Regions from separate parts of the Mesorhizobium newzealandense genome, predicted to be linked through region 2. Evidence: predicted binding sites of a transcription regulator. Region 2 holds the regulator's gene; each other region holds the start of a gene.
What was found. Region 2 encodes LexA, which represses DNA repair genes until DNA is damaged. Its sites were predicted from a motif close to TGTTCNNNNTGTGTTCNG; they were not measured.
Positions count from the first base shown of each region.

Region 1: the regulator LexA is predicted to act here: its motif matches at 5,929-5,946, upstream of ACFSOZ_RS30495 (single-stranded DNA-binding protein).
Region 3: the regulator LexA is predicted to act here: its motif matches at 3,812-3,829, upstream of ACFSOZ_RS32745 (DNA recombination protein RmuC).

Region 1 is NZ_JBHUGZ010000023.1:164,406-173,907, reverse strand. Features, by position in the region: gene gyrA (DNA gyrase subunit A) at 1-1,339, opposite strand, end outside; gene ACFSOZ_RS30525 (helix-turn-helix transcriptional regulator) at 1,674-2,525, opposite strand; gene ACFSOZ_RS30520 (hypothetical protein) at 2,611-3,147, shown strand; gene ACFSOZ_RS30515 (VOC family protein) at 3,180-3,557, shown strand; gene ACFSOZ_RS30510 (MarC family protein) at 3,743-4,372, shown strand; gene ACFSOZ_RS30505 (OsmC family protein) at 4,399-4,824, opposite strand; gene ACFSOZ_RS30500 (DUF2306 domain-containing protein) at 4,873-5,286, opposite strand; gene ACFSOZ_RS30495 (single-stranded DNA-binding protein) at 5,310-5,828, opposite strand; gene ACFSOZ_RS30490 (cupin domain-containing protein) at 6,040-6,429, shown strand; gene ACFSOZ_RS30485 (ArsR/SmtB family transcription factor) at 6,474-6,788, shown strand; gene ACFSOZ_RS30480 (SRPBCC family protein) at 6,803-7,303, shown strand; gene ACFSOZ_RS30475 (ATP-dependent Clp protease proteolytic subunit) at 7,330-7,935, shown strand; gene ACFSOZ_RS30470 (hypothetical protein) at 8,123-8,425, shown strand; gene uvrA (excinuclease ABC subunit UvrA) at 9,120-9,502, shown strand, end outside.
Region 2 is NZ_JBHUGZ010000023.1:273,803-283,304, forward strand. Features, by position in the region: gene gltA (citrate synthase) at 1-889, opposite strand, end outside; gene gltX (glutamate--tRNA ligase) at 1,074-2,498, opposite strand; gene ACFSOZ_RS31130 (ComEC/Rec2 family competence protein) at 2,601-5,063, shown strand; gene lexA (transcriptional repressor LexA) at 5,057-5,794, opposite strand; gene ACFSOZ_RS31140 (GntR family transcriptional regulator) at 6,166-6,903, opposite strand; gene kynU (kynureninase) at 7,064-8,311, shown strand; gene kynA (tryptophan 2,3-dioxygenase) at 8,474-9,310, opposite strand; gene ACFSOZ_RS31155 (AMP-binding protein) at 9,307-9,502, opposite strand, start outside.
Region 3 is NZ_JBHUGZ010000028.1:78,105-87,606, reverse strand. Features, by position in the region: gene dapE (succinyl-diaminopimelate desuccinylase) at 1-173, shown strand, start outside; gene ACFSOZ_RS32770 (transporter) at 176-808, shown strand; gene truA (tRNA pseudouridine(38-40) synthase TruA) at 778-1,545, opposite strand; gene ACFSOZ_RS32760 (GNAT family N-acetyltransferase) at 1,781-2,290, opposite strand; gene fmt (methionyl-tRNA formyltransferase) at 2,287-3,222, opposite strand; gene def (peptide deformylase) at 3,228-3,758, opposite strand; gene ACFSOZ_RS32745 (DNA recombination protein RmuC) at 3,862-5,133, shown strand; gene ACFSOZ_RS32740 (GFA family protein) at 5,275-5,679, opposite strand; gene ACFSOZ_RS32735 (cation diffusion facilitator family transporter) at 5,757-6,722, opposite strand; gene ACFSOZ_RS32730 (transglutaminase-like domain-containing protein) at 6,867-7,676, opposite strand; gene ACFSOZ_RS32725 (hypothetical protein) at 7,889-8,014, shown strand; gene sugE (quaternary ammonium compound efflux SMR transporter SugE) at 8,221-8,535, shown strand; gene ACFSOZ_RS32715 (DUF6481 family protein) at 8,707-9,135, opposite strand; gene ACFSOZ_RS32710 (LLM class flavin-dependent oxidoreductase) at 9,451-9,502, shown strand, end outside.

The DNA of each region.
Region 1 (9,502 bases), 110 kb from region 2:
TGCCGTCCGCGTTGATGCGATGGCGCGGATCGTCGATCAACAGGATCAGCGATTCGACGTCGCCGGACGGCCAGCGCCGTTCCATCAACTGCTCGCGCGCCGTCTGCGGATCCGGCGCGGTGCGGATCAGCTTGATCACTTCATCGATGTTGGCGACGGCGATAGCGAGACCGACCAGCACATGGGCGCGGTCGCGCGCCTTGCGCAGCAGGAATTTCGTCCGCCTTGTGATCACTTCCTCGCGGAAAGCGACGAACGCCCGCAGCATGTCGGTCAGCGTCAGCAGTTCCGGCTTGCCGCCATTCAGCGCCACCATATTGGCGCCGAAGGAGGTCTGCAGCGGCGTGAAACGGTAAAGTTGGTTGAGGATGACGTCGGCGACGGCGTCGCGCTTGAGCTCGATGACGACGCGGTAACCTTGGCGATCGCTCTCGTCGCGGATGTCGGAAATGCCCTCGATGCGCTTGTCGCGCACCAGTTCGGCCATCTTCTCGATCATCGACGACTTGTTCACCTGGTAGGGAACCTCGGTGATGATGATCGATTCACGGTCGTTGCCGCGCGCCTCGATGTTGACTTTGCCGCGCATGACGATGGAGCCGCGACCGGTCGAATAGGCGCTGTAGATGCCAGAGCGGCCAAGCACGATGCCGCCGGTCGGGAAATCCGGGCCCGGAATGATTTCCATCAGCGCCGGCAGGTCGATCGCCGGATTGTCGATGATGGCAATCGCGCCGTTGCAGACTTCGCCGAGATTATGCGGTGGGATGTTGGTCGCCATGCCGACGGCGATGCCGCCGGAGCCGTTGACTAGCAGATTGGGGAAGCGTGCCGGCAGAACCTTGGGCTCGCTGCCGGATGCGTCATAGGTGTCCTGGAAATCGACGGTGTCCTTGTCGATGTCTTCCAGCAGTTCGTGCGCGACCTTGGTCAGCCGCGATTCCGTATAGCGCATCGCCGCCGGCGGATCGCCGTCGATCGAGCCGAAATTGCCTTGCCCGTCGATCAGCGGCACGCGCAGCGACCAGTCCTGCGCCATGCGCACCAAGGCGTCATAGATGGAGGCGTCGCCATGCGGGTGATATTTACCCATCACGTCGGCGACCGGGCGTGCCGATTTCACATATTTGCGGTTCCAGTGGTAACCGCTCTCATGCGAGGCGAAGAGAATGCGGCGATGCACTGGCTTCAGGCCGTCGCGCACGTCCGGCAGCGCACGGCTGACGATCACGCTCATGGCGTAATCGAGATAGGAGCGCTGCATCTCCTCGACGATCGATATCGGTTCGATGCCGGTGGGGCCGCCGTCGGCGCCGCGCGGTGTCTTTTGGTCGGTCAAATCGGATCACAATCTAATCAGGAATCACTTGCTGCTTATATAGGAAGCAAGCTCGAAACTCCAACGTCCGCAGCACTTTTCCAGTGCCATTTTTGATGGTAATTTCAAATGGATACCACTGATTGCGACGATATGGCCAAGGCGGTTTTCGCCACCACAGGGCAAAAGCCTGCAATGAACCGTTTTCCCCAAGCGAAAGCCACGAGCGCGATGAATTGGACACCGTGGCTGCCTTTGCGAGCGTTGAGCGGTTGGCGGTCCCGGGATCTCAATGGCGATCTGATCGCGGGCGTGACACTGGCTGCGATCGCCATTCCCGAACCTATGGCGAATCTCAACGCACCTTGTGCTGCGAGCCTTTGCGGGCGGCCGCTCGGCGGGAGCGATACTGGCCCGGCGTCTCACCCATGACGCGCCGAAACCGACGATTGAACGTCGACAAATCGTTGAAGCCGGCGTCGAAGGCGATCGCCGAGACCGCTTCGTCTGACATGCGCAGCCGCACCGCCGCCCGGTGCAGCCGGGTCTTGAGCAGGAACTGGTAGGGTGTCATGCCCGCGACCTGCCGGAAAATGCGCAGGAAATGATAGGGGCTGGTCGCCGTCTCATCGGCAAGCGCCGAAAGCGAAATCGGTCCGTCGGCATCGAGTTCGATCCGCCGCACTGCCTCGGCAACCCGTTTCTGATCGCGACGGCTTGGCGCGCATTTGACAGGTGTGGAGCCAGAGGCTGTGGCCACCGCACCCGCAATGCGCAGCCCGAGTTCCTCGAAGGCGTCGATGTCGGCCATCTCGCGAGCGGTTTCGGCCTCGGCGAGCAAGCACGCCAAGGCCGGCAAAGGCGGCAGGCGCGGCACCTCGAAGGCCAGCTTCCTGGCGCCTGGCACACCAGCCACGATGCGTTCCATGTAGGCCGGCCCGAAATGGAACGAGAGGCAACGGTCGCCGCTGCCGTGCTCGTGCCCGCATTCGTAGCACGTGCCGGGGTTGCCGAGCAGGAGCGCGCCAGGCGCCAGCATCGCCGTGCCTTGCTGGGCGCGATAGCGGAACGTGCCGCTGGTGACCGCGGCGACACAGAAATCCCGATGTGCTTCCTCGAACGGCCGGTCACCGGCGCTGGCCGTGCAGATCACATCCGCCACGTGCCAGCCGGCCCCGGATGCGAGAGTGTGCGTGGTCGCTGTCATGACTCGAAATATAGCAATTTTTCCCAAGCCCAGAACCCCATCACTGCCTACTCCTCCCGGTCTCCTGACAAGAAAGACCGGAACCATGTTCGACCAATCCTCGTTTGCCGAAGCCTTGCACAGTCTCGGACCAGTCGACGGCCTTGCCGAAAAACTGAACCTTTACGGCCGCTTCGTCGGCGCCTGGACGTTTAACGCCTCGCGCCATCTCGAGGATGGCACGGTGCTGACCGGACGTGGCGAGGTGCATTTCGGCTGGGTGCTGGAAGGCCGGGCGATCCAGGATGTGTGGATCCTGCCCGCACGCGACGCCGGCCCCTCGCCTTCCCTAAGCAAATGGACGTTCTACGGCACGACATTGCGCCTCTACGACCCCGCCGCGGATGCCTGGCACATCTTCTGGAGCGACCCCCGCAACCAGTATTACAGCCGCCAGCTCGGCCGCGCCGAAGGCGACACCATCGTGCAGGTGGGCGCCGATGGCACCGGCACTTCGGTGCGCTGGAGCTTTTCGCGGATCACCGAGAATTCCTTCCGCTGGCTCGGCGAGCGCTCGCACGACAATGGCGCGACATGGCGGCTGGAAGTCGAATTCCTGGCGTGCCGAATGGCAACAATCTGACGCGACAAGACATTGCAACAATGGAGAAAACCATGTTCGACCATATCTCGATCGGTGTTCACGACGCCGCCGCTTCCAGGCGCTTCTACGATGCCGCGCTGACGCCGCTCGGCTATACCTGTCTCAGCCAGTCACCGGGCTCGTTGGGTTATGGCGCGCAAGGCGTCGCGTTGTGGGTCAACGAGGCGCCGCGACCGGTGCCATCAGACGAAAAGTCTGGCCTGCATTTCTGCTTTGCCGCACCGACGCGGGGCAGCGTCGATGCCTTCCATGCCGGAGCCTTGCGCGAAGGCGGCAGCGACAATGGCGCGCCCGGCCTGCGCGCCGACTATGGCGAAAACTACTATGCCGCCTTTGTCGTCGATCCGGACGGCTATCGCATCGAGGCCTATTGCGGCGCTGCCGGCTAAAGCAGTTCCAGGAAAAGTGTGAAACGGTTTTCCCGGGAAAAGCGCTTAGCGCTTTTCCTCAGGGAATTGCGTCAAGACAAAGGGTTGCCGAAGTCTCCGGTTTCGTCCCGCTGACAGTTCCCACCGACCGGGCTTTGCTCTACCAATATCCTGGTGCGGGCACGGCCCGGCGGGAGGGGTCAGAGATGCCGAGCTTCGACAGCCTGTTCAACGCCTTCGTCACCATTCTCGTGACCATCGATCCGCCTGGCCTGGCGCCGCTGTTCCTCGCCGTGACGCGCGGCATGAACCGCGAGGAGCGCCAGCAGGTTTCCGTCCGCGCCTCGATCATCGGCTTCCTGGTCATGGCGCTGTTTGCCGTTGCCGGCGCCTCGATCCTGTCGGTGTTCGGCATCACGCTGCCGGCTTTCCGTGTCGCCGGTGGCTTCCTGCTGTTCTTCATCGCCTTCGAAATGGTGTTCGAGCGCCGGCAGGACCGCAAGGAGAAGATCGGCGACGTCGCCATCACCAAAGACATGATCCACAACATCGCCGCTTTCCCGCTGGCGATCCCGCTGATCGCCGGCCCCGGCGCCATTTCGGCGACGGTGCTGCTCTCCGGTTCGTTTCAGGGCTTTGCCGCGCAAGCGGCGCTGGTCGGCATCATCTTCGTCTGCCTCGCCATCACCTATCTGGTGTTCGTGCTGTCGGAGCGCATAGACCGCATCCTCGGCCAGACCGGCCGCTCGATCCTGACCCGGCTGCTCGGCGTCATCCTGGCAGCGCTTGCCGTGCAGTTTGTCGCCGACGGCATCAAGGCACTGATGGCGGGGTAGCGCGCGACAAGCCGCCGAAGCCGGCCCTACTTCGCCGTCGTGTCGATGACCTCGAAATCGTGGGTAATCGCAGCGGTCTTGGCCAGCATCGCGGAGGCGGAACAATATTTTTCGATCGAAAGGTCGATTGCCCGTTTGACCTTGTCGCTGGAGAGCGACCGGCCCTTGACGACGAAATGCATGTGGATGCGGGTGAACACCCTGGGCTCGGTTTCGGCCCGATCGGCGTCGAGTTCGACGACGCAATCCTCGACCGCCTCGCGGCCCTTTTCGAGGATATGGACGACATCATAGGCCGAACAGCCGCCAGTGCCGATCAACACCAGTTCCATCGGGCTCGGCCCTGGTGTCTTGCCTTCCGGCCCAAGCGCGGTTCCCAGAACCACCTTGTGGCCGCTGCCGGATTCGCCGACGAAGGTGCGCTCCTCGACCCACTTTACGCGTGCTTTCACCTGATATTTCCTTCCACTTGGGCCATCCGCCTCAAGGATCAAACAGGGTCACGGTCCGGCCCGGGCGACGCCGAAGACGACGTCATGCATGACCCTGCCCGGCAACAGGGTGAAGATGCCGGCGCCGACCAACGCAAAGACATACAGCGCAATCATCGACTTGCGATGCTTGGCGACGCGGTGATCGTGGGCATGCCACACTGCCAGCGGCACAGTGACCAGCACCAGGATCGACAGGAGATGGATCGGACTGAAAGGGCCGATGAGGCGGATGTCATGAATCCAGAAACTCGAGACGGCGATCACCAGCATCAGCGCAGCCCAGACATAACCCGCGATGCGATGGCGCAGCGTTCCCTTCGGCAGTGCCAGCTGCGTGGCCCCTATCGCCAGTGCGGCGAAGGCCGCAAAGGCATGCCAAGGGATCGGTGAGGGCGCGGCAAGCAGAGGTTGCAGCGACATTGCCGCCTCCGGGTGTTGACTCCTCAGAACGGAATTTCGTCGTCCAGCTCGCGCGACGAACCGCCGCCGCCGCTCTTGGCACCGCCGCCGCCACGATTGAAGCCTTCGCTCGGGCTGGACTGGCCGAAATCGGAACCGCGGCTGCTGCCGCCACCGGCATAGCCGCCGACCTGACCGCCCTCGCCCTGTCCGCGCGCATCGAGCATCTGCAGCTCGCCGCGGAATTTCTGCAGCACGACTTCCGTCGTGTACTTGTCGTTACCGGTCTGGTCTTGCCATTTGCGCGTCTGCAACTGGCCTTCGACATAGACCTTCATCCCCTTCTTCAGATACTGCTCGGCCACTTTGGCGAGCTGGTCGTTGAAGATGACGACGTTGTGCCACTCGGTCTTTTCCTTGCGCTCGCCGGAATTCTTGTCGCGCCAGCTTTCCGACGTCGCAATGCGGATATTGACGACCGGCTCGCCGGAGTTCAGGCGACGGATTTCCGGGTCCGCACCGAGGTTGCCGACCAGAATGACCTTGTTGACGCTACCCGCCATGATATTTCTCCGCGCTCATCCGAAACAAATTTTGGTCGCAGCACCTTACAGGCTGCGGACAATCGCCGCCTGCTATGGCTGGCTTTTCCCACAAGGTTTTTGTTCCCTTTTCGTTCTATGATGCAGACGACGTTCTGTCAATGTTTGTCAGTAAGATGTAGTGTTCCGGTCCGAAATTTCCATGAAATCGGGAATGGGTCCGGGCGATCAAATGAAGTCCGTCGCACATGAGGACCAGCAGCGCGAGCAATGGCGAGCAGGTGTGGAGACGCGTATGCACGTGTCGGCCAGCAATGGTGCATCGCAACTTTGCATATTCGAGCAATGGGTCGAACCCACGCTCGGCGCCCCAACGCATTGGCATCCCGTCGAAGAAGTGCTGACCGTTATCGCCGGCAGGGCCGAGATGTGGATCGACGATGAGCACAGCGTCCTGACATCAGGCCAGTCGCTTGTTGTTCCCGCAAACAGGAAACACGGGTTCAAGAACGTCGGAATAGGAACGCTTCACATCCACGCCGTGCTTGCGTCGCCAATCTTCGAGGCGACGTTTGATGGGCCTGCCGGGGTAGTGAGGCGCTGGCTTCCGACAGTCTCGTAAAACAGCACTTGCCAAATCAATAAGTATAGACTTATGCTTTCGCCATGATCGAAGCAGAGATTTTCCGCGCCCTTGCCGACCCAACGCGCCGCGCCGTCTTTGAGCAGCTCGCCGCTGGCGAGATGAGCGTCTCGGAACTGCGCAGCGGCATGACGGTGTCGCAGCCGGCCGTTTCGCAGCATCTGGCCGTGCTGCGCGGCGCCGGCCTGGTGGTCGAGCGGCGGGCCGGCCGCAACGCCTATTACAGCGCCGATCCGCAGGGGCTTGCCCCCTTGCTTTCCTGGATCGAACGCTACCGGTCGTTCTGGCCGGAGCGCATCGAAAGGCTGAAGGCGGTTTTGAAGGACATGGATCAATGAAGAACCTGGGATCAATGACAGAGCAAAGCCACGCGGACTCCGAGGCAGCACCTGATGCGATCGAGGATGCGATCGAGTTTGAGTGTGACCTGCCGGAACCGCCGGAAAAGGTGTGGCGGGCGCTGACCGTGCCGGAGCTGCTCGCCGCCTGGATGATGCCGAACGACATCAAGCCTGAGACAGGCAGCCGTTTTGCCTTTGCCGGGCTGGAGGCAGCGATCGAATGTGAAATCCTCGACGCCGAACCCGAACGGCTGTTGCGCTATTCCTGGCGAGAGCGGCCGCAACCAGGCGATGCCGCGCGGCAAGACCCGCTCGACAGCACCGTCACCTTCACGCTCGCCCGCACCGTCTCGGGCGGCACGCATCTGCGCATCGTCCATGGCGGCTTTGCCCGAACGGCGATGCCCGCCGTCGCCATGGCTGGCGCCGGCTGCCGACTTTCGCTCGGCGCAAACAGGCCGCGAAAGCCAATCGCCGCGAACACGCCTCGCCTTTTGCTGCGTGCGGCCTGAGCGAACAACAGCTACGGAGACAGACAATGAGTGGCCTTGCCAATCTGGTGCCGATGGTGATCGAGCAATCGAGCCGTGGCGAACGCGCCTTCGACATTTTCTCGCGGCTGCTGCGCGAGCGCATCGTCTTCATCAACGGTGAGATCAACGACGACATCTCGGCGCTGGTCTGCGCCCAGCTGCTGTCGCTGGAATCGGACAATCCCGACAAGGAGATCTCGCTCTACATCAACTCGCCCGGCGGCGTGGTGACCAGCGGCTTCGCCATCTACGACACCATGCAATACATCAGCTGCCCAGTGTCGACCGTTTGCATGGGGTTTGCCGCCTCGATGGCCTCGTTCCTGCTGATGGCCGGCACGCCGGGACGTCGCATCTCCCTGCCGAACGCCACCATTCTGCTGCACCAGCCGCTGGGCGGCTTCCAGGGCCAGGCCTCCGACATCCAGCGCCATGCCGAGCGCATCGGCCGGACAAAGCGGCAGATGGCCGAACTCTATGCGCAGCATTGCGGACGCACCTATGAAGAGGTCGAACGCACATTGGACCGCGACCACTTCATGACGGCCCGCGAGGCCCAGGCCTGGGGCATTGTCGACCACGTTTTCGATACGCGCAAACAGGCCGCGTGAGGCCAATGCATGTCGCCCAAAAGTGGCCTCGGTTTTGGGAGAACGTCATGCATAGAAACAGACACCTAATGCGCATCGCCTGAAATTAGTCGCGATGCGCTTTAGGCGAGATCGGATTCCTGCCTGCTGTCGAAGATTTGACGATGCCGGTCTGGTCCCATTGGCGGCACGTCACTATAACTTGGCGATGACCGACACGCATCCATCCAGAACATTGCACCGGGTCATCGCCGTTATCGCGGTCGCTGTTGCCGGCCTGATGAGCGGCACGGCCTTTGCCGACGACAGATCGCCGACGGCGCAGAAAGGCGCCCTGCCCGGCGTGACCGGCGACTATCGTATCGCGAAGCCGGCTCCCGAGCCCGAACCCGACGACGCATTCCCCAGCAACGGCAACGGCCAGTTCAAGATCGGCAACACGGATGTCAGGATTTCCGGCAGCATCACCGTTGATGTCGGCGCCGGCGCAATCAAGCCGCCACGTAATTGATACTGCGTGGCTGTGTACCGCGCCGCACATAAAAACAGCCCCGCCGTGCTTTGCGCAAACGGACGGGGCTTTTTTGGATCTCAAATCCAATTTTGCCGGGAGTGTACTGCCGGCGTTTGATTTCGGATGCCTCGCGGCGTTCAGCCGTCGATCCGACTAGCAGTCTCTGATTTTTGTGGGGTATGGCAGGTCACGGTTTGTCGGGTGGCGAAAACGCTAAACCCTGGCACTTATGCCTGCCTCGGCTCCAGTGACAACTGGAACCCGAGGGGACGATCCGGTGGCGTCATGGCTCCACTCCCTTGTCCGTTGCGACGTTGTCGTCCCGAAGCACAAATCGCGGATGCCTGCGGCGTCTCGCAGGCCGCCTCTGGCGGCGAGGCCATCGAAAGACGGCCGGCTTCGTTTGACTCCCGGAGACTGCGCCCCTGAGTCGGTGGCGTCAACCATCAATAGCCGGTTACCGAAAAATGTGATCGCAGGGAGGTTACGTCCACGTCAGTTTTTGCACAGCTTTGTCAGGAGCGTGTTCGGCCTTTGTTCTTTCCGCTTGCCCGTTCACGCGAAAGACGGTTAAACGCTTTTGTCGGGAATTGTGGCGTCTCTCGACGTGGCGGCAATAATACCTACATAGGGGATGGCCGGGAAAACCCGCCATTCCAGGAAATTCCAGATTCTGAGGCGGCGACCGGCGATGGCCGACCATAAATATCTTTCCATTCGCGGGGCGCGCGAACACAATCTGAAGAATGTCGATCTCGACCTGCCGCGTGACAGCCTGATCGTCATGACCGGCCTGTCTGGTTCCGGCAAATCGTCGCTTGCCTTCGACACCATCTATGCCGAAGGCCAGCGTCGCTACGTCGAAAGCCTGTCGGCTTATGCGCGGCAATTCCTCGAAATGATGCAGAAGCCGGACGTCGACCAGATCGACGGACTGTCGCCTGCCATTTCCATCGAGCAGAAGACGACCTCGAAGAATCCGCGTTCGACGGTCGGCACCGTCACCGAGATCTACGACTACATGCGGCTTCTGTTCGCGCGCGTCGGCATCCCCTATTCGCCGGCCACCGGCCT
Region 2 (9,502 bases):
GATCGACATGGCCGATCTCGCCCAGCATGTTCAGCGCCGCTTCATTGGCGCCGCCATGGGCTGGGCCCCACAGGCAGGCAATACCGGCAGCGATACAGGCGAACGGGTTGGCGCCCGAAGACCCGGCGAGACGCACCGTCGAGGTCGAGGCGTTCTGCTCATGGTCGGCGTGCAGGATGAAGATACGCTCCATGGCGCGCGCCAGCACGGGATTGATCTTGTATTCCTCGCACGGCACGGCAAAGCACATATGCAGGAAGTTGGCGGCGAAGTTCAGCTCGTTCTTCGGGTAAATGAAGGGCTGGCCGATGTGGTATTTGTAGGCCATCGCCGCGATCGTCGGCATCTTGGCGATCAGCCGCATGGAGGCAACCATGCGCTGGTAGGGGTCGGAGATGTCGGTGGAGTCGTGATAGAAAGCCGACAGCGCACCGACCACGCCGCACATCACCGCCATCGGATGCGCGTCACGGCGGAAGCCGGTGAAGAAGCGCGACATCTGCTCGTGCACCATGGTGTGGCGGGTCACGCGGTAATCGAAATCGTCCTTCTGCGCCTTGGTCGGCAATTCGCCGTAGAGCAGGAGATAGCAGACCTCGAGGAAATCGCCGTGTTCGGCCAGCTGATCGATCGGATAGCCGCGGTGCAAGAGGATGCCGGCGTCGCCGTCGATGAAGGTGATCTCGGACTCGCAGCTTGCGGTCGAGGTGAAGCCGGGATCATAGGTGAAGGCGCCGGTGGTGCTGTAGAGCGAGGCGATGTCGATGACATCGGGCCCGACCGAACCGCTTCGCACCTTGAACTCGTGAGTCTTGCCGGCGAATTCAAGCGTTGCCGTGGCCTCTCGGGTCGTGCCGCCCAAATCCAGTTTTTTCGCAGCTTCGGTCATTGCAAACTCCTTCTTGTTTCCTCATGCCGGCAAAGGCAAAATTCTGCAGAGCGACACGTCGAAATCACCGCAATGCGCGTATTCGCCACCGCATATTAGGAGGTGCGTGCCAGATTGGGCCAAGGCCTAATGTTGCACTGCGAAACGCGCCTTTCAATGCCAATCTTCTTGGGCCAGTTTGCTCCTAATCGATTTGATCCGCTATGCGCGCCAGGCTCTCCTCGCGCCCGAGCACGGCAAGCACGTCGAACACGCCCGGCGAGGTGCTTTTCCCGGTCAACGCGGCGCGCAAAGGCTGGGCCACGGCGCCAAGCTTGTGGCCGCCAGCCTGCGCATAATCGCGGACCGCGGCCTCCGCGGCAGTGGCCGTCCAGTCGCCTGAAAGCGCGTTCAAAGCTTCGTGAGCGCCGCGCAGGATCTTGCGTGCGTCGTCATTGAGCAGAAGTGCCGCCTTGTCGTCGATCGGCAGCGGCCGGGTGGCAAACAGGAAGGCGGCGCCATCGACAAGCTCGACCAGCGTCTTGGCGCGCTCCTTCAGGCCCGGCAACGCGGCGAGCAGCTGCGCCTTGTTCTTCTCGTCGAGGCGCGCGGCCATCGCCGGACCACCCTTGAGATAGGGCAAGGTGGCGATGAAGATATCGAACAGCTCGGCATCGCTCATGCGGCGCATATGGACGCCGTTCAGCGCCTCGAGCTTGGCGAAGTCGAAGCGGGCCGCGCCCTTGTTGACATCGCCGATGTCGAACCAGGAAATCATGTCCTTGATCGACATGATCTCGTCGTCGCCATGGCTCCAGCCGAGCCGCGCCAGGTAGTTCAGCAGCGCGTCAGGCAGGTAGCCCATGGCGCGATAAGCCTCGACGCCAAGGGCGCCGTGCCGCTTCGACAGCTTGGCGCCATCGGCGCCGTGGATCAGCGGGATATGCGACATCGACGGCACGTCCCAGTCCATGGCGTTGTAGATCACCGTCTGGCGGGCGGCGTTGGTCAGGTGGTCGTCACCACGAATGATATGGGTGACGCCCATGTCGTGATCGTCGACGACGACGGCATGCATGTAGGTCGGGTTGCCATCCGAACGCAGGATGATGAAGTCGTCGAGATCCTTGTTGGGAAAGCGCACCTCGCCCTGGACACGGTCGTGCACCACCGTCTCGCCCTCGGTCGGCGCCTTGATGCGGATTGCGCCCTTGGCGCCTGCGGGCGCCTCGGACGGGTCGCGGTCACGCCAGCGGCCGTCATAGCGGGGCGGCAGCCCCTTGGCCCGTGCTGCCTCACGCATCGCCTCCAACTCGGCCGGCGTCGCGTAGCAGTAGTAGGCCTTGCCCATGCGCACGAGCTCCTCGGCCACCTCACGGTGGCGCGGCGCACGCTCGAACTGCGACACCGGCTCGCCGTCCCAGGTCAACCCGAGCCAGGAAAGCCCATCGAGAATGGCCGCGGTGGCAGAATCTGTCGAACGCTCACGATCGGTGTCCTCGATGCGCAGCAGCATCGTGCCATCGGTGTGCTTTGCATACAGCCAGTTGAACAGCGCCGTGCGCGCGCCGCCGATGTGCAGGTAGCCGGTGGGCGAGGGGGCAAAACGGGTGACGACCTTGTCGGACATGGAACTCTCGGAAACCATCTGAAGCGGGATGCGGTTGCGCGGACTTTCGCGCGGTCGGCGTTCATGTAGCATAGGGTGTCGAGGGTGCAAGGGGCAGACCCGATGGCTGGACGAGGCCGGGGCTCGGATCAGGGCGAGGACGCTGCTATCGGCGTCAGCGAACGGTCGCTGTTTGCGCCGCCGCAGCCGGCTTCGTTGCCGCCGCCATCACCGCTCGTGCCGGGCACCGGCAACCTGCCATTGCAAGCCGATATCCCGGTCGCTGTTCCAGTTGCCGAAGTCGGCAGAATCGTGCGCGTGCGCCGGCAAATCGGCCCGATATCACTGCCTCGCCTGCGCCACAGCCTAGCCACGGCAGCGGGTCTGGAGCTCGACCGAGGCGTGGCCTTTCTGCTGGTGCCGGTCTGCCTGGCAATCGGGGCGATCGGCTATTTTTCGCTGGCGGCGGAGCCTGACTTTCCAAAGCCTGTCGCGGTCGTTGCGCTGACGGCGCTCTGTGCGCTTGTCTCGCGTTCCTGGCCGAAAACCCATCTGTGCTTCATGGCAGCATTGTTGTGTGCGCTGGGCTTGCTCGTCGCAAAGGTCGAGACATGGCGGGCGGGAACGCAGATTCTGGGCTCGGAAATCTCGACGCAACTGACGGGGCGGGTGGTCTCGCTCGACCGGATGGAGAGCGGCCGCATTCGGCTGACCATCGACGTGACGTCGACCGCCCGGCCGAAATTGCGCTATGCGCCGGAGCGGGTTCGGCTTTCGGCGCGAAAGATCCCGGCAGAGATGACCGCCGGCTCCCTCATCACCGGCTACGCCAAGCTGTTGCCGCCGACAGGCCCGGTGCGGCCGGACAGCTACGACTTCTCCTTCGACAGCTACTTCGCCGGCATCGGCGGCAGCGGGTTCTTTCTCGGCAATCCAAAGATGGCCGCCACCGATGACAACGAAATGCCGCTGTCGGCCCGCCTTTTCTCGGGGATAGAAAATGCCCGCGAAGCCATCGCCGACCATATCAGGGGCAGTGTCGGTGGTGCCGAGGGCGAGATCGCCGCGGCGCTGATCGTCGGCGTGCGCGCCGGCATTCCCGATGACATCAACGAAGCGATGCGGCGTACCGGCATTTACCACATCATCTCCATTTCCGGTCTGCACATGGCGCTGGTCGCCGGCACAATCATGGGCTTGCTGCGTGGCGCCTTCGCCCTGTTTCCGGACTTTTCCGCGCGTCGGCGGGTGAAGAAATACGCGGCCGCCGCGGCACTTTTCTCGATCGCCGCCTATCTAGTCATCTCGGGCGTCGTCGTTGCCGCGGAGCGCAGCTTCATCATGCTGGCGGTGATGCTGATTGCCGTGCTGTTCGATCGGGCGGCGCTGACCATGCGCAATCTGGCGATCTCGGCGATCGCCGTCATTGTGGTGTCGCCGCATGAGGTGGTCGGCCCGAGCTTCCAGATGTCGTTCGCGGCGACGGCTGCGCTGGTCGGCGCCTATGCCGGCTGGTCGGATCATCGAGCGGGAAAAACGAGACCTCCGCCACCACGGCGATCGCTGCCTGGCTTTCTCACGCAAAAATTCCTGCTGGCGGCTGGTGGCCTTGCCATGACCTCCATCATCGCCGGCGGCGCGACTGCACTGTTTGCCATCTGGCATTTTCAGCGGGTGTCGCCGCTCAGCCTGTTCGCCAATCTGGCCATCATGCCGATCGTGTCACTGGTAGTCATGCCCTTCGCCGTCCTCAGCGCGCTGGCGATGCCGTTCGGTGCCGACGGCCCCTTTCTTTATGTGATGGGCAAGGGCCTGACGGCGATGATCGCCATGTCCGGATGGATTTCCGAGCGCTCGCCGGTCGACGCCGTCGGGTTGATTTCGCAGCAGTCTGTCCTGCTGGTGGCGATTGCCTTGGTCATTGCAACCATGGCGACGACATGGCTGCGGCTCGCAGCCCTTCCCTTCGCGCTTGCCGGCCTGTTGACCGTCTCGGATACGCGCGCACCGGACGTGCTGATCTCGGAGGACGCCAGGCTGGTCGCGTTGCCGATCGGGGGCGGCGAGCTCGCCGTCAGCCGCGCACGTCCGAACGAATTCACGGTCGACAACTGGAAACGCGCTCTGACATCCGAAACCATCGTCGTGCCGGAGGTGTTCAACAACGGCGACGGGCAATTCGACATAGCGGATGCCGCTGGAATACCGCCCGGAGCGCCTTTCTACTGCGCATCAGGCGTTTGTCTCGCCAAGCATCCGTCCGGTGCGATCATCGCGCATGTCGAAGATCGAAAAGACGCCTGGAAAGCCTGCGGCTTCGCTGACCTGATTGTCATCAATGACGCGACGGCCTATGACCCCTGTCACAATCCCCTGGTGCTCGTCATCACCAAACGGCAACTGGCCCGCAAGGGCAGCGCCGCCGTCTTCTTCGATCGAGAGTCGGCGACCACGCCGGCAACGGTCAGCTTCGCGGTGGACAGGCCATACCGGCCCTGGCACACGCAACGCAAATTCTCGCGCGAGGCGAGGGGCCTGCCGCCCTTTCGCAAACCCGAAAAGCCGGTTGCAAGCCCTGCTCAGTAGCGCCTGATCAGGCCCACGAGCTTGCCTTGCACCTTGACCCTGTCCGGTCCAAAAATGCGGGTTTCATAGGCCGGGTTGGCGGCTTCGAGAGCAATCGAGGCGCCCTTGCGGCGGAACCGCTTCAGCGTCGCTTCCTCTTCATCCACCAGCGCCACGATGATCTCGCCCGGGCTCGCTGTGTCGGCGTTACGGATGATGACGGTGTCGCCGTCGAAGATGCCGGCCTCGATCATCGAATCGCCCTTGACCTCCAGGGCGTAGTGCTCGCCACCCATGATCATGTCCGGCGGCACCGAGATCGAATGCGTCTGGTGCTGGATGGCGTCGATCGGCACGCCGGCGGCAATGCGGCCCATCACCGGTATCGACACGGCGGAGACCACGTCGTCGTCATTGCCGGCAGAAGGCATCCGCGAAGGCGACGGCTTGATTTGCCGACCAAGTCCGCCTTGCCCAAGACTGCCCTGAATGACGCTTGGTGAGAACTTTTTTGCCGCGTTGAGGCCAGGCGCGATCGAGTCCGGCAGCCGCAGCACTTCCAGCGCGCGCGCCCGGTTGGGCAGTCGGCGAATGAAGCCGCGCTCCTCCAGCGCCGTGATCAGCCGGTGGATGCCGGATTTGGAGGCAAGGTCGAGCGCTTCCTTCATCTCATCGAAGGATGGCGGAATACCGCTCTCCTTGAGGCGTTCATGGATGAACATCAGCAGTTCATGTTGTTTGCGCGTCAGCATGGCAGCCCCCAGGTTACCTGAAATCGGAATCGGAAAAACAAACCCAGAACAAACACTATCTGTTCCAGTTGTGTTCCGCAACCGTTTAAAGTTTAATGAATTTGTTAAGACGGCTGAAATCATCTGCCGCGCGGCAGCGTGCGGCGTTCGACGCTTGTCTGCCACCGCCACAGCCTTGGTTCGATTGAAAATGTTATGGTTAATGGCTTGTGGCCCACCCTGTATCGGGCTTGGCATCCGTTACAGATGAAGCTTGACGAGAGGGCTTTGTTCACGTCACCGATGGTTGGCCTGCCGTGAACGAAACGAAGCCAAAATGCCAACTTCGCCGGAGAAATTGACGAAGTCGGCTTTGGCTTGTTCCTGTTGCATTACCGCTTGTTTGTGCTGCGGTCGCAGGCATGGACATAGACATGCAACGTGTAGTCGATGTGGGCAATCATCAGGGTTTTCGCGCGCTCGATGTTGCGATCGAGCGCCGCTTCCATGAGCGCGGTGTGATGTTCGATCGCGACAGCCTGGCGCAACGCCGTCACGGCCTCCTCATAACCGTGCTGCAGACCGGCGACCGCCCGCAGGGTTGGTGCAAGGCCTAGAAAACGGTGATGGCGACGCAACTGATCCGCGATCGTGGAATGGAAGGTCAGCAGCCATGGGGATGTTGCCGCGCCGAGCAGTGCCGCGTGGAAAGCCTCGTGTTTTTCATCCCATTCGTCGACCACGCCGTCGGACGGGTCGTCGACCGCTGTCTTGCAGCGCGACAGCCGGTAATGGGCGGCGACAACGGCGTCCTCCCATTCACGGCCGCCTTTCTCGATCGATTCCTGGAGCAGCGGCAGTTCGACCACCAGCCTCGCGCGTGACAGATCTTCCAGCTCGACGCGCGAGACTGGTGCGACGGCAAAGCCGCGATTGCTGATGGCGGTCACCAGGCGCTCGGCCTCCAACCGCGACAGCGCCTCGCGTAACGGGGTCCAGCCAATGCCGTAGCTATTGCGCAACCCGCTGAGCTTGAGCGGCGCGCCGGGCTTCAGACGGGTCGTGAGGATATCGCGACGCAACAGCCTGTAGGCTGCTTCCGTCTTCGAGAAGTGCTCGTCGTCCAGCATCGCCGTCCATCCATACTATCTGGGCGATGATTATATATGAAATTCTTTCATTCCGTAAATTATATATAATGTTTGACAGCAACCAAGAGACTGCCCATGATCGGCCAACCGTTTCACCTGATGCTCATCCGAGCACGCTCATGCGCGGGGATAGTCGATCATGAATGCCACTCTCGATCTCGCTGCAATCGCGGCGATGGATGCCGCGGATCCGCTGCGTGCCATGCGCGATCGTTTCGTCTTGCCGGAAGGGGTGATCTACCTCGACGGCAATTCGCTTGGCGCGGCTTCACCCGCCGTCTTCGAAGAGATCCAGAAGGCCGCGACGCAGGAATGGGCGCAGGATCTCATCCGTGCCTGGAACACCGCCGGCTGGTTCGACATGCCGGTCGAGCTCGGCGACCAACTCGGACGCCTGATTGGTGCCGCAGCCGGCCAGACGGTGGTCTGCGATACAACCTCGATCAACATCTACAAGGTCTTGCATGCGGCACTCACAATGCGGCCGGACCGGTCGGTCATCGTCGCCGAGGGCGACAGTTTTCCAACCGACCTCTATATGGCCGAAGGCGTTGCTTCGACGCGACCAGGTACCGTGCTGCGGCTTGAGGGAGTCGACGCGCCTGATATTGAGGAGCTGATCGATGAACGCGTCGCCGTCATCCTGGTCAACCACGTCAACTACAAATCCGGTCAGTTGCGCGACATGGCGGCGCTGACCCGCAGGGCCCATCAGGCCGGTGCGCTGATCGTCTGGGACCTCTGCCACACCGCCGGAGCGCTGCCGGTCGAGCTTGACGGTGCCAATGCCGATTTCGCCATTGGCTGCACCTACAAGTACCTCAATGGCGGCCCGGGCTCACCGGCCTTCATCTATGCCGCAAGGCGCCACCATGGAGATGTCCATCAGCCGCTCAGCGGCTGGTGGGGGCATGCGCGGCCGTTCGCCTTCGAACAGGCCTATGCGGCCGGCACCGGCATCCGCCGCTTCCTGTGCGGCACGCAGCCGGTGTTGTCGATGCGGGCGCTCAAGGGCGCGTTGGACCTCTGGAACGATGTCGACATGGCGGTGGTGCGCAAGAAGAGCATCGCACTGACCGACCTGTTCATCCAGCTCGTCGAAGCGAAATGCGGCGCCTATGGCCTCGAGCTCGAAAGCCCGCGCAACGGCGATGAGCGCGGCAGCCAGGTTTCGTTCATCCACCCGCATGGCTACCAGGTGATGCGGGCCTTGATCGAGCGCGGCGTGATCGGCGATTTCCGCGCGCCGTCGACCATCCGCTTCGGCTTCACGCCGCTCTATGTCGGCTACAGGGATGTCTGGCAGGCGGTCGAGGTGCTGGAAGACATTCTGCGCACCGGCGCCTGGCGGGACGCGCGGTTCGCGGTCAAGACGGCAGTCACTTGAGGTGTGTTGATATTCAGGTGATGCCGGCCTGCAAACGACGGCTTTCTGCGCTTCTGGTGCTCACGGACCCGAATGTTCCGCCCGGTTCTCGAAAACCGTCGTTTTCGGCTCGGCCTGACCTGAATCGCATTACTCCTTGGTGCGTAAAAGTGCGCACAATAGTCAGAGCCGGGTGCGGACCGTCCAGAGCTCTGGAAACAGGACGACCTCGAGCATCTTCTTCAAGTAGGACGCACCCGACGTGCCGCCGGTGCCGCGCTTGAGGCCGATGATGCGCTCGACCGTGGTGACGTGGTTGAAGCGCCAGCGGCGGAAATAATCCTCGAAGTCGACCAGCTTCTCGGCCAGTTCGTAGAACATCCAGTAGCGTTGCGGGTCACGATAAACGGTCTGCCAGGCAACCAGGACCTCTTCATTCTCGGCGCGCGTCTCACGCCAGTCGGTGCGCCTGGCGTCGGCGCCGATATCGAATCCGTTGCGCGCCAGCAGCAGCAGCGCTTCGTCGTAGAGCGACGGCTCGGCCAGGATCGTCTCCAGCTTCTGGCTGAGGTCCGGCCGGTGCTTGTGCGGGCCGAGCATGGCGAGGTTGCGGTTACCGGCCATGAACTCGATGGCGCGATATTGCCAGGATTGGAAACCCGAGGATTGGCCGAGCGCGTCGCGGAACTCGGTGTATTCGCTAGGCGTCATCGTCCGCAGCACGTCCCAGGCGTTGTTCAACTGTTCGAAAATGCGGGCGACGCGCGACAGCATCTTGAAGCTCGGCTCGAGGCGGTCGGCGCGGATGGAACGGATCGCGGCACCGATCTCGTGCAGAGCGAGCTTCATCCAGAGCTCGGAGGTCTGATGCTGGATGATGAACAGCATCTCATCATGCGCCGACGACAGCGGCGTCTGTGCCTCCAGCACTTTCTCCAGGTGCAGATAGTCGCTGTAGGACATGCGCTCCTTGAACGACATCTGTGCGCCTTCGGAAGCCGGATCGTATGGTTCGCTCAATTGATTTTCTCCGTGCGCAGCCGGAAGCGCTGGATCTTGCCGGTCTGCGTCTTGGGCAACGCAGCGATGAACTTCACCGATCGCGGATATTTGTAGGGCGCGATCGTCGCCTTGACGTGGTCCTGCAGGCGCTTGGTGGTCAACGCGTCAGGTGCCACGCCTTGCACCAGCACGACATGCGCCTCGACGATC
Region 3 (9,502 bases), on a different contig from region 2:
CCTCGGGCGGCACCTCCGATGCGCGTTTCATCAAGGACTATTGCCCGGTGGTCGAGTTCGGGCTGGTCGGCAAGACCATGCACATGGTCGACGAGCGCGTCGCCATTGCCGATCTCGAAACGCTGACACAAATCTACCAGCGCTTCATCGAAGATTGGTTCGGGCAGGGATGAGCATGCTTTCGGCGGACGAAACCCAAGCTTCGTTGACCGGTGCCTGGCGGCTGATGCTCGGCAAGGCCGATGGCCTGCGCCTGCTCGACCTGTCGGCCGACGGCTTCTGGAATTCCTTTTTCGCCATCATCGTTGCCGCGCCGCCGCTGGTCGTCGGCTGGGTCGGCATCGCCAATGAGATCGGCGATCCCGACGCCTTCGCCGGGCGCTTCAGCATGCTGGTGCGCCTGGCGACGGTCGATATTGGTTCCTGGGTGCTGCCGCTGATCGCTTTGGCCCTGGTCGCGCCGCGCGCCGGTATCGGCGGCCGCTTCGTCCACTATGTCGTTGCCAGCAACTGGGCTTCGGCCATCACCGCCTGGCTGATGCTGCCCTCGGCTTTGATCAGGCTTTTCCTGTCGTCCGCAAGCCAGATATCAAGCGCCGTGTCGCTACTGCTGTTTGCCCTGTCGATGGCGCTGACCTGGCGCATGACCAACGCCACCATCGGCAAGGGTGCCGCGGTTGGCACCGCCGTTTTCGTCGGCATGTTCATCGCCTCGCTATTGGTGCTGTTCGGACTGCAGATTCTTCTCGGCATCACCGTACCGGACGATGTCGGGCCTCAGAGCCTTTCCGGGCTCGTCTCCGGATAGTCGACGCCCACCAGAAACAGCCCATCAGGCGGCGCCACCTGGCCGCAGGCGGCGCGGTCGTGCGCCTCGAGCGCCGCTTTCAGGTCGGCGACGGTCCAGCCGCCTTCGCCGACGCGCTTGAGGGAACCGACCATCGAGCGCACCTGATTGTGCAGAAACGAGCGCGCTGAAGCCTTCACCTCGATCAGGTCGCCCTGCCGGCTCACATCGAGCCGCTCCAGCGTCCTGACCGGACTGTTGGCCTGGCATTGGGTCGAACGGAAGGTGGTGAAGTCATGCCGTCCGAGCAGGACTTTTGCCGCTTCGTGCATGGCGCCGGCGTCGAGCCGTTTCGGCACCCACCATACCTTGCCCTTGTCGAGCGCTGCCGGCGCGCGGCGGTTGAGGATGCGGTAGAGATAGTGGCGGCCGGTGGCCGAGAAGCGCGCGTCGAAGTCGTCGAAGACGACCGTCGCCTTCAGGACAGCGATGCGCGCGCCGGCCGCCTGCAGATGGGCGTTGACGGCGTCACGCACCTTGTCGCCCTGCCACGCCTTGACGAGGTCGACATGCGCCACCTGGGCGGTCGCATGCACGCCGGCATCGGTGCGGCCGGCGGCACGCAACCGGACCTCTTCGCCGCAGAAGTTTTCGATCGCCTGCTCGATCGCCTGCTGCACCGAAGGCTGATCCGCCTGGTGCTGCCAGCCGGCAAACAGGCTGCCGTCATATTCGATGTCGAGGCGAAAACGCGGCATTTTAGAGCATGATTCCGAAAAGTGTGATGCGGCTTTCGGACGACATCATGCTCTATCTCTCTGAGGTAGAGGCGGATTCAGATTTCAGGTCGATTCGACCTGAAATCATCCGGCTCTAATGCATGTCGCGCAAAAGGGGGCCTCGATTTTGCGTGAACGACATGCATGAAACCAAAAACCTAAAGCGCGTCGCCGGAATCCGTTCAAACGCGACGCGCTTTAGGCCTGTTGCCGCCTACGCGGCGAGCGCCGAGCCGAAGGCCGAGGCGTAGACCAGCCTGCCGGCTTCCGGGGCGTCGCCCCAGGCCAGTGCCTGCAATGCCTCGCCTTGGTACTCGCTCTCGAACTTTTCGGCGCGTTCATGGCTGTAGCCGAAACGGCTGTAGTAAGCCGGATCGCCCAGCACAACCGCCAGCGTCTCGCCGGCATCCTTGAGGCGGATATGCGCCTCGCGGATCAGCGCACCGCCGATGCCGCTGCCATGGAACGAAGGTTCCACCGCCAGTGGCGCGAGCGCCACAGCCGCAAAGTTCTTGCCGCCGCTCTGGACGAACAGCCGCGAAAACAGGATGTGGCCGACCACCTGGCCGTCTTCTTCCGCCACCAGCTCGGTGACGGCGTCGCCGCCGGTAACCAGCGCGTCGACCAGTCCGGCCTCCGCCTGCTGGCCGAAAGCGTGCTCCTCGACGAGGCGGATGGCCTCGCGATCTCGCGGCGTCGCCGCGCGTATCGACATCATGCTCATGAGAATCTCATTCCTTTTTCGATCTTGGCCCCGCGCAGGAATTCCGACGCGGCAGCGGGCCTTCCGCCCGCCCGTTGAACTTCGACCAGACTGATCGCGCCTGCCCCGCAGGCGACCGTCAGCCGGTCATCGAGAATTCCTCCCGACTCGCCGGCGCCTTGCGACAGCGTCGAGCGAAGCAGTTTGAGCCGCTCCAGGCGGCCGCCAATTTCTATCTCGGACCAGGCACCGGGAAAGGGCGACAGGCCGCGGATGGTATTGTGGACCGCGCCCGCTGAGCGAGTCCAGTCCACGCGCGTCTCGGATTTATCGATTTTTTTGGCGTAGGTCACCCCGTCCACCGCTTGGCGAGTAAATGTCAGGGTGTTCCTTTCCAGTCGCTCCAGCGCTTCCACCATCAGTGCAGCACCGACACTCATCAACCGATCATGCAGATCGCCGGCTGTCATATCGGGTTCGATGGCGCATTTTTCAACCATTCCCACCGGACCGGTGTCCAGGCCCTCTTCCATGCGCATCACCATCATGCCGGTTTCGCTGTCCCCGGCCATGATCGCGCGTTGGATGGGCGCCGCACCCCGCCAGCGCGGCAGAAGCGAGGCATGGCCGTTGATGCAGCCAAGCCGGGGTGCCTCCAGAACCGCCTTCGGCAGCAGCAAGCCATAAGCGACGACCACGGCGACATCCGCCTGCAGGACGCGGAAAGCGGCCTGCTCGGCCCCGCCTTTGAGCGACACCGGCGTACGCGTCTCGATGCCCAGCCGCTCCGCCTCGCGCTGCACCGGCGACGGCGTCAGCTCCAGCCCGCGCCGTCCGGCGGCGCGCGGCGGCTGGGTATAGACGGCGGCAACCTCATGACCGGCCTCGGCGATGGCGCGCAATGTCGGCACCGAAAACTCCGGCGTGCCCATGAAGATGACGCGAAGGGGCATTTCCCCTATCCCACCATCTTGCCCGGCGCCTTGTCCCTGGCGAGCTTCTTGAACTTCTTCACCACCATGTCGCGCTTCAGCTTCGAGATGTGGTCGATGAACAGGACACCATTGAGGTGGTCGATCTCGTGCTGCAGGCAGGTCGCCATCAAGCCCTCGGCCTCGGTCTCCTGCAGCTTGCCGTCACGGTCGAGATATTTGACCCGGACAGTCGCAGGGCGTTCGACCTCGGCATAGTAGTCCGGGATTGACAGGCAGCCTTCCTCGTAGACGGAGCGCGTGTCGGCGCTGCTCAGGATTTCCGGGTTGATGAAGACATGCGGCGCCGGCGTCTCGTCTTCCTTGGCCAGATCGATCACCAGCATGCGCACTGGCTCGCCGATCTGGATTGCCGCGAGCCCGATGCCGGGCGCGTCATACATGGTCGCCAGCATGTCGTCGGCTAATTTGCGCAAAGGCCCGTCGACGCGCTCCACCGGCTTGGAAACCTGGCGCAGGATGGGGTCGGGAAGGATGATGAGCGGCTTGATCGGCATGGCGTTCCACCTAAGACCTCCAGCGAAAAGCGTCAACCGGTGCACCGGGCGCTCGTTCACGCTTTGATCTGTGTCAGCCGCGCGAATCGGCTATGCTGTCCACATGAATGATCTGACATCCATCCTTTCGGAGCCTGTCGCCCGGCTTGGCGCCTCCACGATCACGCTCGGCCATGCGCTGGCTTTCGGCGTGTTGCTGTTTCTTGGTCTGTTCGTGGCGCTGGTCATCGCGCTGTGGCGATCGGCCAAGGCGCGCGCCGTCGCTGCCGCCGAAGCGGCCGACCATGCCCGCGACGCCGAGGCGCGGATGGCCGGCATCCTGCAGTCCCAGGCCGAGATGCAGGGCCGCATGGGCGCCATCGCAGAAGTGTTCGGGGCGAGGCAAGCGGAGCTGACGCAGTCGATCGGCCAGCGTCTCGACGCCATGACCGGCCGCCTCGGCCAGACCATGACCGAGCAGACCAAATCCACGCATGAGAGCCTGGCCAAATTGCAGGAGCGGCTGGCGATCATCGATACCGCGCAAGGCAACATCCAGTCGCTTGCCGGCCAGGTCGTGCAATTGCAGGCGATCCTCTCCAACAAGCAGACGCGCGGCGCCTTCGGCCAGTCGCGCATGGAGGCGATCGTTGCCGACGGCCTGCCGCATGGCGCCTACGAATTCCAGGCGACACTGTCGAACGGCAGCCGGCCCGACTGTTTGGTGAAGATGCCGAACGGCGCGCCGTCGCTTGCCATAGATGCCAAATTTCCGCTCGAAGCCTGGAACGCCATCCGCGCCGCCGATGGCGCCGACCTGCAGAAGGTCGCCTCGCAGGCCTTCCGCCGCGACATCGAGATCCATGTCCGCGATATATCGGAAAAATACCTGATCCAGGGCGAGACGCAGGACACCGCCTTCATGTTCGTGCCGTCGGAATCGGTGTTCGCCGAGATCCACGAGAATTTCGAGGCCATCGTCCACAAGGCGCACCGCGCCCGCGTCGTCATCGTCTCGCCGTCGCTGCTGATGCTGTCGATCCAGGTCATCCAGGCCATCCTCAAGGACGCGCGCATGCGCGAACAGGCGCATCTGATCCAGGGCGAGGTCATCCGGCTGATGGAGGACGTTGCGCGTGTCGACGAGCGGGTGCGCAAGCTGCAGGTTCATTTCGGCCAGTCGGCCAAGGACATCGACGACATCCTCGTCTCGACGTCGAAGGTGACCAAGCGTGGCCAGAAGATCGAGGCGCTGGAGTTCGGCGCGCAGCCCGACGGCGAGGCCGGCCCGGACGCTACGCCACGGCCTCCCGCTGCGAAAGTCGAGGCTGGTGCCCGCGTTGCTGATTCGAAGACCGGGCAGCTCAGGCTGAGGGTTGTCGAAGGCGACGACTAGATCGGTTCATCGTATCAGCGAAACGCAGAACCGCTCTATCTCTTTGTTTTCACGCAATTCCCCAGGGAAAGCGCTACGCGCTTTTCCCGGGAAAACCGTTTCACACTTTTCCTCGAACTGCTCTAAACCGCCGCAGCAGCGCTACTGCTCCTCCACGGTCGTCATGCCCTGAAATTCCGGCAGCCAATGCAGCGCCGAACGGTGCCATTTCTGCTGTGTCGGGATCAGATCCTCGCGTTGCCGCGCGGTTCCCGTTCGAATTCCGTAGACCTTTGGCCCATCTCCAACCGACGTGGCATAAAGGTGCGAACCGCAGTCGGCGCAAAAGGCCTGGGCGCGCTTGGCGCCGCTCGCCCCGGTCTTGATATAGATTTTCGGCGTACCCTTGGTGATCCGGTAGTGATCCTCGGGCGCGGGAACAGTCACCCGAAAGGCCGTGCCGGTCAGTTTCTGGCAGTCCGAGCAGTGGCAGATCGAGGTCTTTTCCGGGTCGATCTCCGCCTCGTAGGTGATGGCGCCACAATGGCAGCCGCCGTCGATTTTCATCGTCGCTCCTCCAAAATTCGCCAGTCCTGGCTGGGCTCATTCTTAGCTGGGCAAAGCCGTGAGGCAACGGCGCAGCGCTAGTCCAGAACCGGATCGGATGCGGATTCGATCAGCTTGCGCCGCTGTTCCCAGGTACCCGTGGTCTGCGGCTTGACGAACAGCCGCGTGATCTCCGGCATCTCTGTCTTCAGCTGCTTCTCGATACGCTCCACACAGGCTTCGATCTCGGGCGCCGTCAGGTGATCCTCGAATTCGATGCTAAGGCCGGCGACGATCTCTTGCGGTCCCATGTGGACGGTCAGAACACCATTTGCCTTCTGCACCGCAGGATCCTGCTGGACGATCGCCAGCACCTGTCTCTGCACCTCCGGTGAGGCCGGCTCGCCGATCAGCAGGCCCTTGCTTTCGCGGGCCAGGAAAATCGCCGTCGCGCCCAGGATCAATCCGATGCCGATCGAGGCGGCGCCATCGAGTTCCGGCATCTCGAGCAATTCCGCTGCCAGAATGCCGGCGAAGGCGACGATCAGGCCGAGCAGCGCGGCACTGTCCTCGAACAGCACGGTGTAAACGCTCGGATCCTTGCTCGATTGCACGGCCTGCAGCCAGCCCTGCTTGCCCTTTTGCTTGCGGAACTCCTTCAGCGCCACCAGCCAGGAGCTGCCCTCGAACAGGAACGACAGGCCGAGAACGATGTAGTTCACCTCAGCGTTGGCGACCGGTTCAGGCGCCATGATGTGCACGACGCCCTCGTAGAAGGACACCCCGGCGCCCAGCGCGAAGACCAGAAGGGCGACGATGAAGCTCCAGAAATAGAGCTCGCGACCGTGACCGAGTGGATGCGTCCGGTCGGCCGGGCGGGCGGCGCGGTGCATGCCGTAGAGCAGCAGCCCGCCATTGCCGGTATCGACCAGCGAGTGCACGCCTTCCGACAGCATCGCCGAACTGCCGGTGAAGAACGCGGCGGCGAACTTGGTCAGCGCGATGGCGAGATTGCCGGCCAGCGCCGCGTAGATCACCCTTTTTGAGCCGCCATGCCCGGCCATGGTGTCTTCCCCGTTCAAGGCGCCCGGACTAACGGCCAGACCGCCAAAGCTCCACAGGCATCACAACGCGCGAACTGTCGGCTCGTTCAAACGGCGGTGGCTAAAGAGGTCGGTCGTTAAAGAGGGTCGGGCGGAAGACGGCGACTATTCGATGATCTCGTCGGTCCACACCTTGAAACCTGCAAGCGTGCCCGGCCCGAAAATATGGGTCAGCGGCACGTCCGCCGCGTCACGGCCGGAGGCGATCAGGATGCGGCCGATGCGCGGCGCATTGTTGCGCGGGTCGAAGACATGCCAGCGGCCGCCGAGATAGACTTCCATCCAGGCAGCGAAATCCATGCTCGACCACGGCTTTGGCGTGCCAATGTCGCTGATGTAGCCGGTGCAGTAGCGCGTTGGGATGTTGAGCGCCCGGCAGAAGGTGACCGCGAGATGCGCGAAGTCGCGGCACACGCCACTCTGTTCGCGATAAGTTTCCGCCGCGGTGCGCGTCGGCCGCGCATTGCCGTAGTTGAAGACGATATGATTGTGGACGAAATCGCAGACCGCCTGGACACGCGCAATGCCGAGCGGCGTGTGGCCGAACAGCCGCCACGCCTCGTTCGCCAGCAGGTCGCTCTCGCAAAAACGGCTGGGCAGCAGAAACAGGAGCGTGTCCGCCGGCAGGTCGCGCACCTCGTGCTGCCAGGCCATCAGGTCGCCAATCTCGAAGGTGCCGGGATCGCGGATCACCGCGTCGGTGCCGAAGGTGAAGCGCCCGGGCGGGGCGACGAACCGGTTGCACCAATTGCCGAAACTGTCGCGATAGCTTTCGATAGGCACCGGCGGATTGGTGGTCAAAAAGTCCGGCCGCTCGAGATCGGAGGCGCGGGAATAGTGGACATTCAGCATCGCGATGAGCGGCGTTTCCTGCGGAAAGTCGAAGCTCATCTCGCAGCCGATGTGGATTCGCATTGTCGTCCTGACCGGCCTGCCTGTTCATCGCCTGGCGAAAAGCCGGGCTGATGCTGCAGTGCGAAGACAACCATGGCACGGACCGGCATGGTTTACGAGCAAATTAGAAACCGGTTGAAAGCGGCCGACTGGCGGCGTCGACAGGCGCTGGCCTCTTGCAGTCGGACGTTTCTCTTGTTTCACTTCGCTTTCCACATCAGGAGGAACGAATCATGGCTAAAGGTGCGATGAAGGCAGGCAAGGAAGCCCGCAAGCCGAAAAAGGACGCCAAGAAGCCCGCAGCGGCGCCGGCCCTGAAGGCGCCGCCGGTCAAGGCGATGAAGCTCAAGGACAAGTAGGTCTGGTCAATCCGCTTCGGGATGGATTGCGACCGGCGACGTTGTTGCCGGTCGTTGTTGATCGAGCGCTCGAAATTCCTATATTGGCGTGGCGGGGACGACCTCGCTCCTTCCCCGAAAATCCGGCCGGGACGACCCGCCATTGTTGATTGAGCATCGGATTCCGAAAATCGAATTCGGCCCGATGCTCCGATGGAGCGTTGTCGATGTCGTGGATTCTTCTGTTCTTTGCCGGCCTGTTCGAGATCGGCTGGGCAATCGGCCTCAAATACACCGATGGTTTCTCGAAACTGGTGCCGACCGTGCTGACCGTCGCCTCGATGATCGTCAGCCTCGCCCTGCTCGGCCTGGCGCTGAAGACGCTGCCAGTCGGTACTGCCTATGCGGTGTGGACCGGCATCGGCACCGTCGGTACGGCGCTGCTCGGCATCTGGCTGCTCGGCGAGCCAGCCACCGCGATCAGGCTGGCCTGCATCGCGCTCATCGTCTGCGGCATCATGGGACTTAAGTTCGCCGCCTGATCATACCGCCAAAGCGCGTCGCATTTGCACGATGCGCTTCAGGTTTTTGTTTTTGTGCATGTCGTCCTCCCAAAACCGGGGCCACTTTTGGGCGACATGCATTGGACAAACACATTCAGGGCCGCTGCAAGGCGACCCTGATTCTCGAAGCGGATGCTTCGTAGCTGGAGGCTAGCGGGCGGAGAAGCCTGGAGGCGTCCTGCCCGTGCGCTGCTTGCGCGCCGCATAGCGTGCGTCGCGCTTGGCCTTGCGTTCAGCTTCGTCGGCCAGCAAACGGGCAATGCGCTCGTTTTCTTCGGCTTCCCGAATCTTGGCATCAGCCTGTGCCGCCTCTTCGGCCGCGATGCGTGCCGCTTCGGCTGCTGCCTCGCGCTCGGCCTTCTCGACCGCCTCGCGTGCCAGCTTTTCCTGCTTCAGCCTGGCCTTTTCAGCCTCACGTATCTGGCGAGCCTCGAGGATCGCCTTGCGCTCGGCCTGTCGTGCCTGCACCGCAGGATCGTCTGCCGCCGGCTTTGACTTGAAGCGCTCCAGAAGCGCCTTCTTTGCCTCGTTCGCGGCATTGCGCCGCTCGAAAATGTCTTTTTCCCTGTAGATAGCCAAGTCCACTTCCCTGAAGTCAATTCGCGACGCTTACATACGCGCGAATGCCGAGAGTTCAAGCGCCAAAACGGCATGCCAGCCATGAAATTCCGGGTTGTTGCAGTCGGGAGACGCCTTTTCGGGCGAAACCGACATGCACTGTTCACCGTCCGCCCCTCTGGCGGCGCGGCTACCGCGTCGCTACCTCTAGAGCGGTTCAGCGAAACGGTGAACTGCTCTTTCTCTCTGTTTTGACGCAATTCCGGACCGAAAACCGTTTCACACTTTTCCTGGAATTGCTCTAGCCGGAAAACCCAACACCAGGATGACATTCGAATGGAACTCGGTCTCTACACCTTCGCCGACGTCAGCCCGCAGCCGGGCCCGG